DNA from 4 places in the Desulfomicrobium aestuarii genome. Region 2 is predicted to be linked to each of the others. Evidence: predicted binding sites of a transcription regulator. Region 2 holds the regulator's gene; each other region holds the start of a gene.

Region 1 (4,468 bases), 1.8 Mb from region 2:
TCCGTGGAAAAGCAGTAGGGCATGAAGTTCTCGTCGCCCTCGCCCGACGCGTCGGTCTGGTTGCGGCGGGTCAGCCAGGAGTAGAAGCCGCAGCCGATGGGGCCGTGGGTGATGTTGACGATGTCGCGGGTGGGCCCGAGGATGACGCCCTTGCAGCCGGCGTAGGTGCAGCCGCGCATGGTGATGATGCCGGGGATGGTGCGCACGTTGGCCGATATTTCAGGCGTCTCGTTGCCGAGGGCCTCGTTGACGAGGATCTGGGAGGCGCGCTTCCTGGCCACCTTGGGCGGATACTTGGCGAGCATTTCCGCCTTCACGTCCGTCGGCGTCCAGTTGACGAGCTTTTTCGCAGTCGATGCCATGGTGTTCTCCTTATCTGTCCCGATTTCAGTCGAAATCGGGTCTATTCAATGGACTTGGCGCCCTTTTCTCCGGTTCTGACCCTTACCGCGTCGATCATGGGCAGGACGAAGATCTTGCCGTCGCCGGGCTGGCCGGTCTTGTTGGTGTCGGTGATGACCCTGACCACCTCGGGCACCAGGTCGTCGGTGACCACCACGGTCAGCATGCGTTTGGGGTAGAGCTTGCCCTTCTCGCCGAGCACGGCCACAGCCTCCTCGATCCCCTTTTTGGCCCCCTCCAGGGGCTTCAGGTCCACCAGACCCTTGCCGCGCCCGTAGGCCTCGTGGGCGAAGAAGGCGACCACTCCCGCGTCCTGCAGGGCCTTCTTGGTCCTGTTCATCATGTTCATGCGGATGACCGCGATCACTTCTTTCATGGCTATGCTCCCGCAGTGGCGCTGTCGCAGATGCCGGAACTGATTGTGTAGACGTCGGCCACTTCGCTCACGAAGATCTTGCCGTCGCCGAAGGCGCCCTTGGCGCCGCTGCGGGCGGCCTTCATGATCACGCTGATGACGAAGTCCTTGTCCTCGGCCTTGACCACGCTCATGAGCATGGTCTTGGGGATCTCGTCATAGGTCACTTCGCCGATCTTGATGCCGCGCTGCTTGCCGCGACCGGCCACGGAATACTTGGTCACCGCCGGGAAACCCGCATCCATGAGGGCGGCAAGGACGTCGTCGGACTTTTCGGGGCGTACGATTGCTCTGACCATGATCATATGTTTTCTCTCCTTGAAATTATCGATTTCGGATAGTTGGGTTCATTTTCAGCGTGTCGGCCGCCTACACTGCCTCAAGAAGGCCGTAGTCCATCAGGAGCTGCTCCAGTTCCTCGATTTCCAGGGGCTTGGGCACGACGAACATCTTGTTCTGGTCGATGGCCCGGGCCAGATTGCGGTAGTGGTCGGCCTGGGGGGCTTCGGGCTTCCACTCGATGACGGTCATGCGGTTGATCTCGGCGCGCTGCACGTCGTTGTCGCGGGGCACGAAATAGATCATCTGGGTGCCGATCTTCTTGGCCAGCTCCTCGATCATCTCGCGCTCGTTATCGACGTTTCTGGAGTTGCAGATCAGGCCGCCCAGGCGCACGCCGCCGGACTCGGCGTACTTCATGATGCCCTTGCAGATGTTGTTGGCCGCATACATGGCCATCATCTCGCCGGAACAGACGATGTAGATCTCCTCGGCCTTGCCGTCGCGGATGGGCATGGCGAACCCGCCGCAGACGACGTCGCCCAGAACGTCGTAGAAGGCGTAGTCGAGCTTCTCGGACTCCTGGTAGGCGCCCAGGGACTCAAGCATGTTGATGGAGGTGATGATGCCGCGGCCGGCGCAGCCGACGCCCGGTTCGGGTCCGCCGGACTCGACGCACCAGGTGCCCTTGAAGCCGGGCTTGCGGATGTCGGCCAGGTCGACGTCCTCGCCTTCGTCGCGCAGGGTGTCGAGAACCGACTTCTGGGCCAGGCCGCCCAGCAGCAGGCGGGTGGAGTCGGCCTTGGGGTCGCAGCCCACGACCATGACCTTCTTGCCCATCTCGGCCAGGCCGGCGACGGTGTTCTGCGTGGTGGTGGACTTGCCGATGCCGCCCTTTCCGTAAATCGCGATCTTCCTCATGACGTGTGCTCCTTTATGTGAGAGTTGTGGTGTGCTTGATGTGCCGTACCTGGATCTGCCTAGGGCAACGGCCGTGCCAAAACCTCACAGACCAGCCAACTATCTGAAAAAACATACATTTCTAGCAATTTCGGACAATTTCTGACAACTTCGATCTACACTGCCTACAAAGACAAAAATGTAGCCTCGGACACTTCCGTCCGTTGCGACGCATGCGCCTGCGGCATGATGCCGCCCAATATTTACGGCATGTTGCGTTTGATCCACGGTTGGCATCGACCGTGCACATGAAGAGGCAAACACGGGAGGTAGCATGCTGATCGACACGACACTGAGGGAAGGGGCGCAAATGTTCGGGAACTATGTCCCGCAATCCGTGCGCATAGAGATGGCCAGCCGCATCGCGGCCATGGGGGTGGAGGAGATCGAGGTTGGCTGGGTCGGCCAGGAAGGGCTGGGACAGCTGGTTGGGGCCCTGCGCGCCCAGGGCGTGACCGCGGACCTGAGCGTCTGGTCTCCCTGCCGGCCCGTGGACGTGTACCGTGCCGCGGGACTGGGGATCGACACCATCAACATCGGCCTGCCCGTCTCGGACCTGCATATCGCCGAGCGCCTGCGCACGGACCGCGAAGGGCTGACGCGCATGCTCAAGGAAACCGTGGGCCTGGCCCACTCCTGCGGCATCCGGCGCATCAGCGTGGGTCTGGAGGACGTGACCCGAGCCGACCAGGACTTCGCCCTGGCCATGGCCCGCACGGCCAGGGAACTGGGCGCGGTGCGCATACGCCTTGCCGACACCCTGGGCGTCATGACCCCCCTGCGCATCGCCGAACTGGTGCGCTTCTTCGCCGACGGCGTGGACATGGAGATCGCCATCCACTGCCACAACGACTTCGGCATGGCCACGGCCAACGCCGTCACGGCCCTGGAGTCCGGGGCCCACTGGGCCGACGTGTCGGTCCTGGGCATCGGCGAGCGCTCGGGCATCTCGGCCCTGGAGGAGGTGGCGGCGCACCTGCGGCTCGTGCAGCGCTACGAGATCTACGACATGAACGCCGTGCGCGGCCTGTGCGACCTGGTGGCCGAGCACGCGCGCATCCCCGTGGCCCGCAACCGCCCCGTGGCCGGGAAGGACATCTTCGCGGCCGAGTCGGGGTTGCACGTGGACGGCATTTTGAAGAACCCGGACCTCTTCGAGCCTTACGACCCCTGCCACACGGGCGCCAACCGCGTCCTGGGCCTGGGCTCCAAGGCCGGTCGCGGGGCCGTGGGGACCATGCTCCGGCAGATGGGTCTGGAAAAACCCCTCCATTCCCTGGGCGGCATCGTCAGCGCCATCCGCGACAAGGCCGGGCGCGCCGGGCGGCCCCTGCAGGCCGACGAACTGCAGGCCCTGGTCGCGCGCCAGGAATGCCTGGACGGCGGAAACTGCTGACATCCCTGTCCCGGCCTGACAGGGCTTCCGCGAGTGACGACACCCGGCAGGGAGCGGGCATGAAGCGCCCGGGCCTGCTCATCCAGCCATTCTGCAGACCGCCCCGGGCATGGTCCGGGGCGGTCTGCGTCACGACGCCCCTCCCCGCGGCTTGTCCCTGAGCGCGCCTTTGCCGTGGACGAGACGGCCGCCGGCATTGACTTCGCACGCAGCGAACGTAAGTAAATATCTTAATGCTGCTCCCCTGCCAGAGAGGCGTTCCGGGCATGCACCCAGCGATGTACGGACCAGCCGCGGGAGACCCTCCCCCAACCTGCACCGAGGAGGCCCCTCATGAAAAGCATGCACCGCAAACTGGTCACGATAACGGCCATGATCTGCGCCCTTCTGCTCCTGGCCGTCTTCCTCTCCCCCGCCTCGGCCAAGCGAGGGGGAGACTACCTGCGCAGCGAGTTCCGGGGCATCGTCACGGAAATGCCGGCGGGCGGGCTTGCCGGGGAATGGGTCATCGGTAGCCGCGTCGTGCTGGCCGACCCGGCGACGGAGTTCGATCAGGTCGAAGGCCCCCTGGAAGTCGGCGGCTGCGCCAAGGTGGAGATCCGAGACGGCAGGGTTCACGAGATCGACAGCGAGCCCCTGAATTCCTGCAAATAGGCCGGTCTCATGCGTACATGACGCGCCGGCGCGGGGGATGGCCCTCGCCTGGCCGAAATCCCTCCCAACTGCCAAAGCAGTCTGGGTCCAGCCGAAGGAATCGGCGCAGATGCGGGGCTCCGGCTCCCTCGAAGTTCCTCCGGCCGACGCGGTAGGCTTGACTGGGAACAGGTGCATGAGCCATTCTTTCCGGCACACCTGTTTGAGACCCACTTTCCGAAGGAGGCTGAAATGTTCAGTGACAAATGGTTTTTCGATCCCCGCCTCTGCTGGGCGGTCCTGCTCTCCTATGTCATCCTCGCCCTGATCCCGACCGACGCGGCGGCCTTCCTGGCCCAAAGCAGACTGTCCACGGGCCAGTC
Region 2 (4,468 bases):
GAAGATGGTGGCCGGCTTGTGGTCCAGGCTGGCGAAATCGACGCCTTCGCGGCTGCGTCCCACGATGACCATGACCTGGTCGAGGCTGTCCAGCTTTCCGTGAGGGATGGCGATGCCGTCTCCGATGCCCGTGGTGCCCAGCATTTCCCTGTCCAGGAGCACCTGGGCCACCCGCACGGGGTCAACGCCCGGGAATTTGCCCGGGAGCGGGGAAACGAGTTCGGCCAGGACCTCCTTCTTGGTCCTGGCCGAAAGGTCGGAGATGATCAGGTCTTTATCCAGGTATTCGGCAAGCTTCATGCCCTTATACCCCAGGGTCGATGAGGCCGAAGTCGCCGGTCTTGCGGCGGTAGATGACGTTGACGCGTTCGTTCTCGGCGTTCAGGAAGACGAGGAACTCGTTCTCCGTCTTGCCGAGCTGCATGGCGGCCTCTTCGACGACCATGGGCTTGGGCTCGAAGTGGTCGGTCTGCTGGATGCTCTGCCTGCGCTTGCCCGTGGTGTCCTCGTCGAAGCTGATGACGTCCATGCGCACGGTGTCGCCGCCGGCCTTGCGCTTGCTCTTGTCCTTGTCGCGGACCTTGCGCATCTGGGCCTCGAGCTTGTCCCACACCATGTCGACGGTGGAGTACATGTCCTCGCTGTCCTCGCGGGCGGAGATGTGCACGTTCTTGCCGGTCAGGACGACGTCGGCGATATGGCGGAATTTCTCGACTTCGAGGTTGACCTGCAGTTCGGCGTCAGGGGTGCCGGCCATGAACTTGCCGAGCTTGCCGAAACGGTCCTTGGCGTACTTGCGCAGGTGGTCGGAAGGGTCGAAGTTCTTGAAGTTGAAGACTATCCTCATGGAATCCTCCTCGTCAGTTGAGGGTCAACCCCGCGTCTTCCCGGAAGGGCGGCGAGGGGTGGAATATCAAAACACCTGCTTGCGCTTGGATGACGACTCGATGCCCAGGACGGCGCGGTATTTGGCCACCGTGCGGCGGGCGATGTTGACATCCAGCGTTTCCTTCAGCACCGCGGCGATCTTCTCGTCGCTGTAGGGGTGCTTGGGGTCTTCCTCGCTGACCATCTTCTTGATGATGGCCTTGACGGACTCGGAGCCCACCTGGGTGCCGTCGTCCATCTCCAGCGCGGAATTGAAGAAAAATTTCAGTTCGAAGATGCCGTGCGGGGTGGCCACGTACTTGCTCGTGGTGATGCGGCTGACCGTGGACTCGTGCATCTCGATGTCGTCGGCCACGTCCTTGAGTATGAGGGGCTTGAGCTTGGTCACGCCGTGCTCGAAGAAGCCCCGCTGAAACCGCACGATGCTCTCGACCACCTTATACAGGGTTCTCTGCCTTTGGTGCAAGCTCTTCATGAGCCACATGGCCGAACGCATCTTGTCGTGGAGGTACTCCCGGTCCGGGCCCTTCACGGCCAGGCTCGTGTCGTCCATGTAGTAGGGGCTCAGCTGCAGCTTGGGCAGGCCGTCGTCGTTCATGACGATGACGAAATCGCTTTCGTACTCGTACACGAAGACGTCGGGGCTGACGAAGACGGTGTTGTCGCTGCCGTAGCTCGCGCCGGGCATGGGGTCCAGGGTCTGGATGATGTCAAGGTAGGCCTTCAGGTCCTCCATCTGGATCTTGAACTTGCGCAGGAGCGGCTTGTAGCGGCGCTTCTCGATATCCTCCAGATGCTCGTCCACCAGTGAAACGAGGATGGGGTCGTCCTGGCCCAGGACCTCCAACTGGATGAGCAGGCACTCCTTGGGGGAACGGGCGGCCACGCCCACGGGGTCGAAGCGCTGCAGGCGGTGCAGGACGGACTGGACCAGGGCCAGGGGCGAAAGGGTCTCGGAGGCGATCTCCTCGGCGCTGGTCGTCAGGTAGCCCAGGGAGTCCAGGTTGCCGATGATGGCCTCGCCGATGGCCTCCTCCTCTTCGGTGATGTTGGAGAGGCAGAGCTGCCACAGGAGGTGGCCTTCCAGGGAGGGCTTGCCCGAGAGCCTGGCCTCGTAAGACATCATCTCCTCGAGGGCCTCGGTCTCCTTGAACTGCACCTGCTTGGTCGTGCTCGAAAAGTCGCCGAGGTAGTTCTCCCAGTCGGCGTTGCGCATGAGCTCGGCGTCGTCGAAGGACACGTCGGCCCGTTGCTCCACGGGCGGGGCCTGGGATTCGACCTCCTCGGAGATCTCCCGCGGCGCTTCCTCAAGCATCGGATTTTCCAGCAGTTCCTGCTGGACGGCTTCGAGGAGCTCGAATCGGGAGAGCTGAAGCAGCTTGATGGCCTGCTGCAGCTGCGGGGTCATGACCAGCTGCTGCGTCAGCTTGAGGTTCTGTCGGAGTTCAAGGCCCATAGTGTCTCTGTCGTCCCAGCGTAAGATGCAGTGTTGTCGTCGGCGGATTCATCCAGCAAAGACTTTGCCACAGAAGGCAGGTCGTGGCAATCCTTGGGAAATCGGCACCCCGCTAAAGGCTGAAACCCTCGCCGAGATAGACCTTGCGCGCCCCGGGGTCGGCGACGATCTCGTCGGGGCTGCCGCTCAGGATGATGCGGCCGTCGTACACTAGGTAGGCGCGGTCGCAGATCTGCAGGGTCTCGCGCACGTTGTGGTCGGAGATGAGCACGCCGATGCCCTTGGCCTTGAGGCCCTCGATGATGGTCTGGATGTCGTCCACGGCCAGGGGGTCGATGCCGGCGAAGGGTTCGTCCAGCAGGATGAACTTCGGGTCGCGGATCAGGGCGCGGGCGATCTCGAGCCTGCGGCGCTCGCCGCCGGACAGGTAGGCCGCCAGCTGGTCCTGCAGGCGGGTGATGCCGAGCTCGTCCAGGAGCCTGTCGGCCGTGCGCTTCTGCTCCTCGGCCGAGAGGCCGGAGTATTCCAGGATGAGCTGCAGATTCTGGCGCACGGTCAGCTTGCGGAAGATGGAGCTTTCCTGGGGCAGGTAGCTCATGCCCAGGCGGGCGCGCTTGTGCAGGGGCCAGCGGGTGATGTCCACGCCGTCCAGGGTGACTTCCCCGCGGGTGGGCGTGACGATGCCGGCGAGCATGTAGAAGGTCGTGGTCTTGCCGGCGCCGTTGGGGCCGAGCACGCCGACGACCTCGCCCTGGCGCACGTCGAGGTCGATGTCGCGGACCACGTCGCGGGCCCCGTAGCGTTTGGCCAGCTGGCGGCCGGACAGGGTCGTCACGGCTTGAGCTCCTTGGTGTCGGCCGGGGTGTTGAAGATGGCCTCGACCCGCTGCTTGCCGCCCAGAACCTCGCTGCGGTTCTCGCGCATGTAGAGCTTGATGACCTCGCCCTGGATCTTGTTGGCGCCTTCCATCAGCACCGGATCGCCTTCGAGGGTCAGGATTTCCGTGGCCGTGTCGTAGGTGGCCTTGTCGCAGGTGCCGGAGCGGCCCTTGTCGGCCTTGAGGCGGACATTGCCCTGGGAGATGATTTTCTTGATGGAGCTCTGCTGGTCCATGGCGGTCTGGGTGGAGTTGCCTCCGCCCTGCTTCTTGTCGAGGAGCACGGTCAGGGTGTCGGACCACATCTCGACGTCTTGGCGGATGACGTGCACCGACCCGGAAAAGACCACCTGGTCGCCTTTCTGGGTATAGGTCATGGTGTCGGACGTGATCTTGACCGGCACGGTCTTTTCCGCTGCCCACAGGGGGGCGGCCCATGCCAGGAGGAGAATCAGAATGAGTGAACGCATAGATGTCCCCGCTCGTCAGTTCAGGGTGACCTGGACGTTGCCGCGGGCCAGGATGTCGCCCGTGTCCAGGAAATATGTCAGGGCGTCGGAGCGGCCCTGCATGGAATCGCTTGAAATGTCGATGTTGCCGGACAGAACTAGGGTGCGGTTCCCGCCCGTGTAGTCGAGGGTGTCGGCGCGCATGCGGTATTCCCCCCGGGTGGCGTTGACGCCGTCCCACATCCTGGCGCGGTCCTCCTTCTGCCAGACCTGGCCCTTGGGCGCCGTGACTTCGACGTGCTCGCCGCCTTCCTCGCCCCAGTAGGTGATGACGGGGTCCGTCAGGGTCAGTTCGTCTCCGGCCTCGGCGTAGTTCGCCCCGGCAGCGCTCAAGTTCCAGAGCTTTTTGCCGTCCTTGCCCTGGCTCAGGTTCACGCCCTTGAGGCTCAGGTCAACGTCCACGTTGCGGGCGATGTCCGGGGTCAGACGCTCGGGCCACAGCATGCGCCAGCCCAGGACGGCGATGCCGGCCAGGATCAGCAGGGCGATGACGACCGCCAGTGCCCGTTTCATGCCGTCAGCCACTCCCGCCACATGGCGTCGAGCTTGCCCTGGGCGCGCAGGATGAAGTCCAGGGCCTCGCGTACGGCGCCGTGGCCGCCCATGGCCCGGGTGGTCCAGGCCGCGAGCTTCAGGATCTCGGGGCGGGCGTTGGGCACGGCGATGGGGAAGCCGACCATGGACATGGGTGCGGCATCGACCCAGTCGTCGCCGACGTAGGCCATGTGGTCGAAGGGG
Region 3 (4,468 bases), 200 kb from region 2:
TGCGCAGGATGGCCGACCCCTCGGCGTCGGCCACGTTTCGACGGAAGACGTTGTTCAGGCGTTTGAGGTTGTTGACCACGAGCACCCTGAAGAGGACGTTGGTGGCCGAAAAGAAAAGAAGGGCCCCGAAAGCGAAAAAGGAGAAGTAGGTCAGAATGGTCTGCTGCACCCGCCCCACGCTGCTGTGCACGGAGATGCCCACGAAATCCACGCCGGCGATGGCACCAAGTTCCTTGCCGAACCCCCTGGCGCCATAGAGGGATGTCAGTTCCGAAGGCGCGGCTTCCGGCCGCCCGTGGCAATACATGCAGCTTTCCTCGAAACGGACCGCACGGGCCTTGATGTAGTACCGTTCCGTGTCCATGGTCCTGTACCCTTGCCAGACCTCCTGGTCGGGATTGGCTCGGAAATACCCTATCAGCTCCCTCTCGTGGACATTGGCCTCGTAAGACGGATTGCGTGCATCTATGGCCACCCGACGGTAGATGACGCCCTCGTGGTCGTCGTTGATGGAGGCCATGATGGTCCGGGAGATGAAGGATGAGGACATGGCCTCGATGACGAAGGTCGAAGGCAGGCGCTCGTACATGGCCGGCCGGAGCACGTCGCGCACGTAGTGCTGGATGGAGTCCACGTTCTTGAAGATGAGCAGGGCCTTGTCCCTGACCTCCTCCTCGAGGACGTTCTTCATGTGCAGGTAGAACCCGGTGGAAAAACCGATACCTAGGATGAGGGCGGCGACGAGCAGGCCGGAGACGAACTTGGTCTGTATTTTCAATGGCTTTGGGATATGCATGGGCCTGCCTGGAACCAGTGCCGCTTCGGTGGACGAGCGGCGGACTGAGATGATCGGACCGGGAGGCCGCGCCGTCAGCGAACGGGCGCCTCACGAATTCGATTAGGCGAGACGGGATGAACTGGCAAGGACCGGTCGATGCGGCCGGACGGGAGCCGTGGCGGTCATTGCTGCTTGAGAACCTCGTAGAGATAGTTCTCCCCTTCCTTCACCTGCTCCACGTCGGTGTAGTAGTAGCGCGTGGGGTCGATGCCGTTGTCCGCCAGGTACAGGGACATGCGGTGCAACACCCCGACGGAGTTGGTCAGCACGGGCAGAAAGAGGTAGACGAAGGCCAGGGCCGTGCCCAGGGCCAGGACGAAGTTCCTCATTCGCACGGACAAGCTTTGTGGGTTCATGGTTCAGAGTCCTTTACGGGCCGAGAGGGCAAACCCTCCCGGCCCGGTAGCGGTTTTAGATCTTGGCCGTGATTTCCGGGAAGACCACATAGAACATGACGTAGGCCATGGCCAGGGTCAGGGCAAGGTTGAAGCTCTGGCCGCAGACGTACAGGATGAGCGGCTTGCCGCCCTTGAAGTACTTGGCCAGCTCGCGGAAGTTGGTGGACAGTCCGATGGCGGCGAAGGACAGGGCGAAGAACCAGTCGCGCAAGAGCTTGGTGCCGCCGCGCACGATGCCGTGTTCCATGACCGCGTCGCCCAGATCCTTGCCAAGATTCTGGTCCAGGATGGAGAACATGATGGAGGCGGCGATGAAACCCAGCACGAACTTGGGGAAGCGGTGCCAAATCTCGCCGGCGCCGACGGAGTGGCCCGTCTCGGTGCTCTCGACCTTGGTGACCCAGTAGATGGCCACGCAGAAGGCCGTCACGCCGATCATGACGTTCTGGATCATCTTGATGGTCGCGGCCACGTACATGGCCTTCTGACCCAGGAACGCGCCGGCCGCGGCCACCGCGCCGGTGGAGTCGATGGTGCCGCCCATCCAGGCGCCGCCCAGGACCTCGGGGATGCCCACGGCCTTGATGAAGGCCGGCATGGCGATCATCATGATGGCGGTGAAGACCAGGGACAGGCCGATGGAAAGGGTCAGCTCCTCCTTCTTGGCCCGGCAGGCGGCCGCCGTGGCGATGGCCGCGGAGGTGCCGCAGACGGACATGTCGGCGGAGATGACGATGTTCAGGGTCCTGGAAGGCATCTTCAGCACGGTCTGGCCGAAGATGTAGGTCACGACGATGACGATGGGCGTCACGACCCAGGCCACGAAGATGCCGGGGATGCCGATGGCCACGATCTTGTTGAAGAGGACCTCGGCGCCCAGGAGCACAAGGCCGGTCTTGATGAAGAACTCGACCTGGCAGGACGGCAGGACCCACTTGGGGGTGCCCAAGGTGTTGGCGATGAGCATGCCCAGGACCACGCCCCAGGCCTCGGCGCCGAAACCGTACTGCTTGGAGATGGCCTGACCGCCCAGCATGTAGGCCAGCACCGCGACCAGGAAGACCATGGTGAAGCCCTGCGCGAACTCCATCATGTTCTTGCCCATGAGGGCTATGCCCAGGCCGAAGGCCAGGGCCAGGAAGACGCACAGGCCGATGAGGCCGGGGATCAGGTTGAAGGCCTTGTTCTCGGTCTTCTTCTTGGCGTCACCGGCGGCCTTGTTGGCGTCGCGCCAGGCCTTGATCTTGGCGGATGCGTCGTCGTTCAGGGCCTTGTCCTGGAACATGGCGCCCGCGGCGGCTTCCTCGGCGGCCACGGCGGCGGTCAGCGCGGCCTCGGCATTTGCCTTGGCCTCTTCGTACTTGGGCATGGCCTTTTCGTTCTTGGCCTTGGCCTGCTCCTCACTCTGCATCAGGGAGTCGAGGGGGTTGGACGTCCAGGAGCCTGGGGTCTTGGTCCAGTGAGAGGCGAACTTGCCGAAGGGGGTGCTGGTGCCCTTGAGTTTGCCCTTGTCGTCCTGAGCCTTGTACCAGGCGAGGGTCTTGAAGGGGGCCTTGGCCGCCTCGGCGGCCTGGATCTCGTCGGCGGCCTTGATCTTGGCTGCGAATTCGTCCTTGGGTCCGAAGCTGGTGTAGGCCAGGATGCACACGGCGATGATGATGAAGCCGAGCCAGATGGCCAGAAAATCCTCTTTCTTCCACAGATCCGACCACTGGCTCTTGCCGTGGTCGATGACGACGTTGCTGTCTTGGGCCATGGGTGTTTCTTCCTCCTTGCTTGTTTCGAATGAATCCCCGCTGCGGGGCACCTTTTCGAAACGACGGATAACAAAAGCCATGCCAAGCAAGCCCAGAGGTCACGCCATTCAATTTCAACACGTTACAGGCAGCGGATGCCCGAGATGCGACAACATGACTTGTCACCTGAAAACCTGAGTTTACAGAACGGATACCATCTGCGGAAACAGAAAGGGAGGCGGGTAAAGGAAGCCGGCCCCGACGGCGGGTACGCCGAGGCCTGCCGGGAAGTTTACTTGGCGATGTCGAGCTCGCGCTTCTTGGTGTAGACGAAGCGAACCAGCTGATACTCGAATGGGCTCCCGGTTTCGTAGTACCGGAACTTGACCTGATGCCGGGCGTCCACGGCCTTCAGCCCGTACACGGCCGTGGTCGCCGTGCCCCGAGCCGCCCACCCCATGCCGTCGAAGACGAAGTCCGCGGGGTTGAGGGTCAGGACCGCGTCGAAGGCCGTGCCCCCGGCGTCCCGCAGCCCAGAGGGCCCGAGGACCGGCAGGACCAGGTACGGCCCGGGGGGCACGCCCCAGACGCCCAGAGTCTGCCCGAAATCCTCGTTCTCCTGCGGGATGCCCCCCTTGCCCAGCACATCGATCAGGCCGCCCAGCCCGATGGTCGTATTGAAGACGAAACGGCCCAGCGAAACCGAGGCCTTCTTGGGGTTGCCCTGCAGGACCGAGTTGACGAAAATCGGTATTTCTTTGAAATTGTTAAAAACATTCGAGACGCCCTGCTGCACGCTGTCCGGCAGGACCGCTTCGTAGAAACGAACCACCGGCAGGTAGACGTACCGGTCCAACTGGGCGTTGAAATGGTACATCGAGCGGTTGAACCCTTCCCAGGGGTCTTCGACCAGGAAGAGCCTCTCGACCTCCGGGTCTTCGGGCAGCCCACGGTGCACGGGAGCCTGGAAAGGCCCGGGCTGGTGCTCCGGAGTGGTGGCGCAGCCGCTGGCCAGAACGAGAAGAAGAAGGAGAAGAACGCGCATGGGTCGCCTCATTTGCGGAAGAAATCGAGCATGGCCGCCACATTGTCCCTGAAGCGCAGGTTGCCGCAATGGCCGCCGGCGGGAAAGACGGTCAGGCGCGGCCCGAACGTGTTCTCCAGGAAGGCGAAGTTTTCCGGCGTCAGGATGGGATCGTCGGCGTTTGTCATGACGGCGATGCCTCCCGCGCCGCGCAGAAACGGGCCGATGGCCTCCAGACTGCAGGCAGCTACGGCCTTTTCCGGGGTGATCGCCGGGTCGTGGAACTGCAGAAAGGGCAACAGGTACTCCCTGACGTAGTCCTCGAAGCTCACGCCCACGGCCGAATCGAGGTAGGGGGCCAGGGATTCGTCCTTCACGATCCGGTGCCCCCGCGGCACGATGTACCCCGCGCCCGTGCACGTGTCGCTGGTGAAAACCATGGACGCCAGTGACAGACGGAAGGCCACCCCGA
Region 4 (4,468 bases), 1.5 Mb from region 2:
AGGTATTCGGGATCTTCAGATATCTTCTTGAATGTTTCGCGCAGGAAATCGAGCTGCGCCTTGTCGATGGCCTTGGGTGCGACGAAGGCGCGGCGGATGTCGGAGACCACATCGTACCCCTGCTCCTTCAGTGTGGCCACTTCGGGCAGGAAATCGTTGCGCTTCTCGGCCGCCAGGCCGAGCACGACCATTTCTTCAAGGCTTCTCATGACGTCGTTCAGGTTGCCGAACATGACGTCGATCTCGCCTCCGAGCAGGGCCGCGTTCTGGTCGGCAGCGCCTTTGTAGAAAATTTCGGTGACAGGGAACTCGTACTTGTCCTTCACGTCGAGGAACATGAGGTGATGGCCGCTGTTGGGGCCGACGAGGCCGACCTTGAGCTTGCCGGGGTTGGCCTTGGCGAACTCGAAGATGTCCTTGACGGATTTGAGCTTGCTGTCCTTGCGCACGGCCACGGCCTGGGGGTCGTTGACCACCTGGCAGATGTAGGCGAAATCATCGGGGGAAAACTGGGCTTTCTGGACGAGGGGCTGGAGAACGATGTGGGGGACGTTGATGCCGCCGATGGTGTAGCCGTCGGCCTTGGACATGGCGATCTCGCCGAAGCCGATGGCTCCGCCGGCACCGGGTTTGTAGACGAAGACCCACTGCTGGTCGGAGTACTTGTTCCAGTACTTCTGCATGATCCTGGCCTGGACGTCGCTGGAGCCGCCGGCGGTGAAGGCGATGATCATGTTGATGGATTTGTCGGGGTACTTGGCGAAGAGGTTGCCGGAGGACACGAGGCCGATGATAAAGATCATCAAAAAAATGCCTGAAATCTTACGCAGATTCATACGATCTCCTTGTATGTTTGTTTTCCGGGACATCCAAGTGACACTGTCAGGTCGCCAATGCTCCGACGTCATACTGTATGAGATGCGTGCGCAAATATTCGTGTGCCTAGCACTCGGAGGGCCGTTATGTGCAACGGCCAAATACGATTTGCGGCGGACCTGTTTCGTTCTGATTCGTCGTCAATGGCGTTTTCATGTTCATCATCAAATTCAAATGCTGGGGTGGTATCCGTCTCTCGGTTTTCATATCGCTTCCTCCCCGGGCAGGATGCCCGGGGAGGAAGCTGCAGGAGGTTATGCGCTTTCGTACAGGCGGGTCATGATGAATTCGCGATGACCCAGAGCCTCGGCGGCGGTCAGGCGGCCGTTGCAGGTGCGGATCATCATCTCCAGGAGCATGTCGCCGGCCTGGTCCATGTTGATCTCGCGGCGCAGCAGGCCGGAGACGTTGACGTCGAAGTGCTCTTCCATGGTCCGCAGGGTGCGGGGGTTGGAGCACAGCTTGATGACGGGCAGGATCGGGTTGCCGATGATGTTGCCCTGGCCCGTGGGGAAGAAGTGGACCACGAAGCCGGAGGCGGCGCACAGGGTGACCTGCTCGGCCGCGGCGGAGGAGGAGTCCTGGAACCACAGGCCGGGGCCGGTGGGGGCGACGGCCTTTTCCAGGCAGCCGACGATGGGGGCCTTGCGGCCGATCTTCTGGATGTTGCCCAGAGCCTTCTCCTCGATGGTGGTCAGACCGCCCTCGATGTTGCCCTTGGTGGGCTGGGAGTCGGACAGGTCGCTGGTCTTGTGGTCGTCGACGACCTTGGCGTAGCGGTCGAAGTAGAACTGGAAGTCCTTGCGTACCTGGTCGTTGACGCAGCGCTCGAGCACGAGGTGTTCGCCGCCGGTCAGTTCGGTGGTCTCGCCGAAGAGCAGGGTCGAGCCCTTTTCATACAGCTTGTCGTAGGCGTTGCCGACGGTGGGGTTGGTGGCGATGCCGGAGGTGGTGTCGGACTCGCCGCACTTGGTGGAGACCCACAGTTCCTTCACGTCGCATTCGACGCGCTGCAGTTCGGTGGCCCACTGCAGGTATTCCTTGGCCTTGCGGGAAGCGGCGCAGATGGTGTTGAAGTCGCCGTTCTTCTCGATGGCGAAACCGGCCACGGGCTTGCCGGTGGCGGCGATGCCCTCGACGATCTTGTTCGTCCATACGGGCTCGATGCCGATGACGACCACGGCGGCGACGTTGGGGTTGCAGCCGGCGCCGATCAGGGTGCGGAAATGCAGGTCCAGGTCCTCGCCGAACTGCAGGCGGCCGTAGGCGTGGGGGATGGCCAGCACGCCCTTGACGTTGTTGGCCACGGCCTCGCAGGCGGCGTTGGACAGGTCGTCCAGGGGCAGAATCACGACATGGTTGCGGATGCCGACACGGCCATTTTCACGACGATATCCGAAAAATTTGGTCTGCATGGATTACCACCTCTTGGTTTTGACGTTGTGGACGTGCAAGTGTTCGCCTTTCTTGATGGGGGCCACGACCTTGCCGATGTCGGTATTGTATTTGAAGACGGTGTCGCCGACGGCAAAATCCTTCAGGGCGACCTTGTGGCCGATCGGGATGTCGTTGAGAATCTTGATCTTGACGGTCTGGTCTTCTTTCATGACCCAGCCAGTGATCTCCTGATTGGCTTTCAAGCCTTCAACGACCACTACGCCAACGCCATCCGCGGCTTCGTGAACCAAAAAATCGATAGCCATGTATGCCTCCTAAAGCGGTTAAAATGTAGAATCGAGTTTTTAAAATAATTTCATTCGTTATAGAATAAAATTATTATCTCGATCTGCCTCGTTTCTTTAGCATAAAGTGAGCCTTTTTTTCTAAAATGCATATTTTATAATAGAAAAAAAATTTAAATAGAGTAAGCTCAAACGATTATGCGTTGTTTTTCTGTAATGATGGTATTCATTACAGAGTTGTTGCATCTGTTTTGATGCGCTTTCAAAGAGTATAAGCAAGGAGCATTCCAAAAAGCGGTGACTGCGAAAAAACGATAATTCTTCGATAAATCAGGTTTTTTTTTGAGCACTCCAGAGGGGGGAATATGCGCGGTGCTCGACAATGGACAATGTGCCCGAAATATGCTCGAATTCGGGCACATCACCTTGGCTGGGATCAAACCTTCGGGGAGGACACCTTGGATTCTGTCAAAAATCACCGCACGAACGCCCTGCGCCTGCCCAATGCGCAGGGGCTGGCCAGGGAACTCATCGCCTCTCTGGGCAAGGCGACGTCACGGAACATCTTTCTGCAGACCCTTTCCCGCCTGTTCCGCCAGCAGTTCGATTACGACCGGCTGTGCATCAATCTTTACGATCCGAACAGCGAACTGTTGAGCTATTTCACGGCAGCCGAGGGCGCAGTCATCAATTCCCTCTCGCCCATTCGAAAGGCCGAGAAGACCACCGTGGCCGGCCATGTCATCGCCTCCCGCAAGCCCGTGGTCATCACGGACATTTCCCAGCATTTCGCCGAGTCCATGCTGCACCCCATGGCCGAGGCCGGCCTGACCACGACCATGGCCTTTCCGTTGATCCTCAACGACAAGATCATCGGCACCCTGCACTGCTCCTTCCGGCAGAAACCGGACAATCTCTACGAGATCATGGAGTTCCTGCTCGAGCTTTCGCCTTACGTGGCGGCGGGGCTTGGTACCCTTTTGGGCATGGAGCACCTGGAGGAGGGGTCTGCGCTGACCCAGGTCCCCTTTGGTGGCGACGGGGGGGAGTGCGAGACGTTCTTTTTCGAAAGCCCGGCCATGCGTCGTTTCATGGCAAGAGTCCATGCTGTGGCCGTCCTGGAGATACCCGTGCTCATCCTCGGCGAGACGGGCACGGGCAAGTCGCGCCTGGCCCATTACATCCATTGCCACAGCCAGCGCCGCAACATGCAGTTCGTGAAGGTCAACTGCCCGGCCATGGCTTCCTCCCTCTTCGAGAGCGAACTATTCGGCCACGCCAAGGGGGCCTTCACCGGCGCGGCGGGCAAGCGCATCGGGCGTTTTGAACTGGCCCACCAGGGGACCCTGTTTCTCGATGAAATCGCGGAACTGAACCAAGAGATGCAGAGCAAGCTGCTGCATGTCCTCGACGACAACTGCTTCGAACGGGTGGGCGAAAGCGTGTCCTTGTCCGTCGACACCCGGCTCATCGCCGCGACCAACGTGAAGATGCGCGATGCCGTGGCCAAGGGCCAGGTGCGTAGCGACTTTTATTACCGGCTGTCGTCCTGCACACTGGAGATTCCTTCCCTCCGGGACAGGATCGAGGACATTCCGGCCTTGACGGGCTTCTTCGTGACACAGCTCGCCAAACAGTACTCGCTCCCGCAGATCACCCTGTCCCAGGCCATCCTGCAGCGGCTGGCCCGGCACTGCTGGCCGGGAAACGTCCGGGAACTTCGCAACGTCATTAGCGCCTTGCTCATCAGGAAGAGCGTCTCCGGCAACCTGACGCAGGACGACATCGAGGAGGCGTTGCTGACGGATGCGGCGGTCCATGCGGGCTCGGTTCTCCCCGTGTCGGCACCGGCAAAGCCGGCGGCAACATGCAGTCTCGAGGAGGTGGAACGCCAGCACATCATTCAGGCC

Evidence for each region. The regulator sigma-54, encoded in region 2, starts transcription at its own class of promoters, with help from an activator protein. The targets are predictions, from matches to a motif close to CTGGCACGGNNNNTGCTT.
Region 1: a site for sigma-54 is predicted at 2,080-2,097, ahead of nifH (nitrogenase iron protein). Genes of this name have one in related genera too.
Region 3: a site for sigma-54 is predicted at 3,061-3,078, ahead of ACZ5AC_RS13415 (YeiH family protein). Genes of this name have one in related genera too.
Region 4: a site for sigma-54 is predicted at 2,832-2,849, ahead of ACZ5AC_RS01460 (UxaA family hydrolase). Genes of this name have one in related genera too.

What each region holds. Positions count from the first base shown of each region.
Region 1 covers NZ_AP042427.1:888,170-892,637, reverse strand. The annotation lists gene nifD (nitrogenase molybdenum-iron protein alpha chain) at 1-362, opposite strand, end outside; gene ACZ5AC_RS04110 (P-II family nitrogen regulator) at 404-778, opposite strand; gene ACZ5AC_RS04105 (P-II family nitrogen regulator) at 781-1,122, opposite strand; gene nifH (nitrogenase iron protein) at 1,187-2,017, opposite strand; gene ACZ5AC_RS04095 (LeuA family protein) at 2,331-3,452, shown strand; gene ACZ5AC_RS04090 (hypothetical protein) at 3,786-4,106, shown strand; gene ACZ5AC_RS04085 (PA2779 family protein) at 4,338-4,468, shown strand, end outside.
Region 2 covers NZ_AP042427.1:2,721,840-2,726,307, reverse strand. The annotation lists gene ACZ5AC_RS12355 (PTS sugar transporter subunit IIA) at 1-300, opposite strand, end outside; gene hpf (ribosome hibernation-promoting factor, HPF/YfiA family) at 305-847, opposite strand; gene rpoN (RNA polymerase factor sigma-54) at 914-2,344, opposite strand; gene lptB (LPS export ABC transporter ATP-binding protein) at 2,457-3,179, opposite strand; gene ACZ5AC_RS12335 (LptA/OstA family protein) at 3,176-3,691, opposite strand; gene lptC (LPS export ABC transporter periplasmic protein LptC) at 3,707-4,243, opposite strand; gene ACZ5AC_RS12325 (KdsC family phosphatase) at 4,240-4,468, opposite strand, start outside.
Region 3 covers NZ_AP042427.1:2,926,305-2,930,772, forward strand. The annotation lists gene ACZ5AC_RS13405 (c-type heme family protein) at 1-796, opposite strand, end outside; gene ACZ5AC_RS13410 (hypothetical protein) at 961-1,194, opposite strand; gene ACZ5AC_RS13415 (YeiH family protein) at 1,250-2,992, opposite strand; gene ACZ5AC_RS13420 (MlaA family lipoprotein) at 3,265-4,017, opposite strand; gene ACZ5AC_RS13425 (alpha/beta hydrolase) at 4,026-4,468, opposite strand, start outside.
Region 4 covers NZ_AP042427.1:324,100-328,567, forward strand. The annotation lists gene ACZ5AC_RS01450 (tripartite tricarboxylate transporter substrate binding protein) at 1-836, opposite strand, end outside; gene ACZ5AC_RS01455 (UxaA family hydrolase) at 1,131-2,291, opposite strand; gene ACZ5AC_RS01460 (UxaA family hydrolase) at 2,295-2,579, opposite strand; gene ACZ5AC_RS01465 (sigma 54-interacting transcriptional regulator) at 3,017-4,468, shown strand, end outside.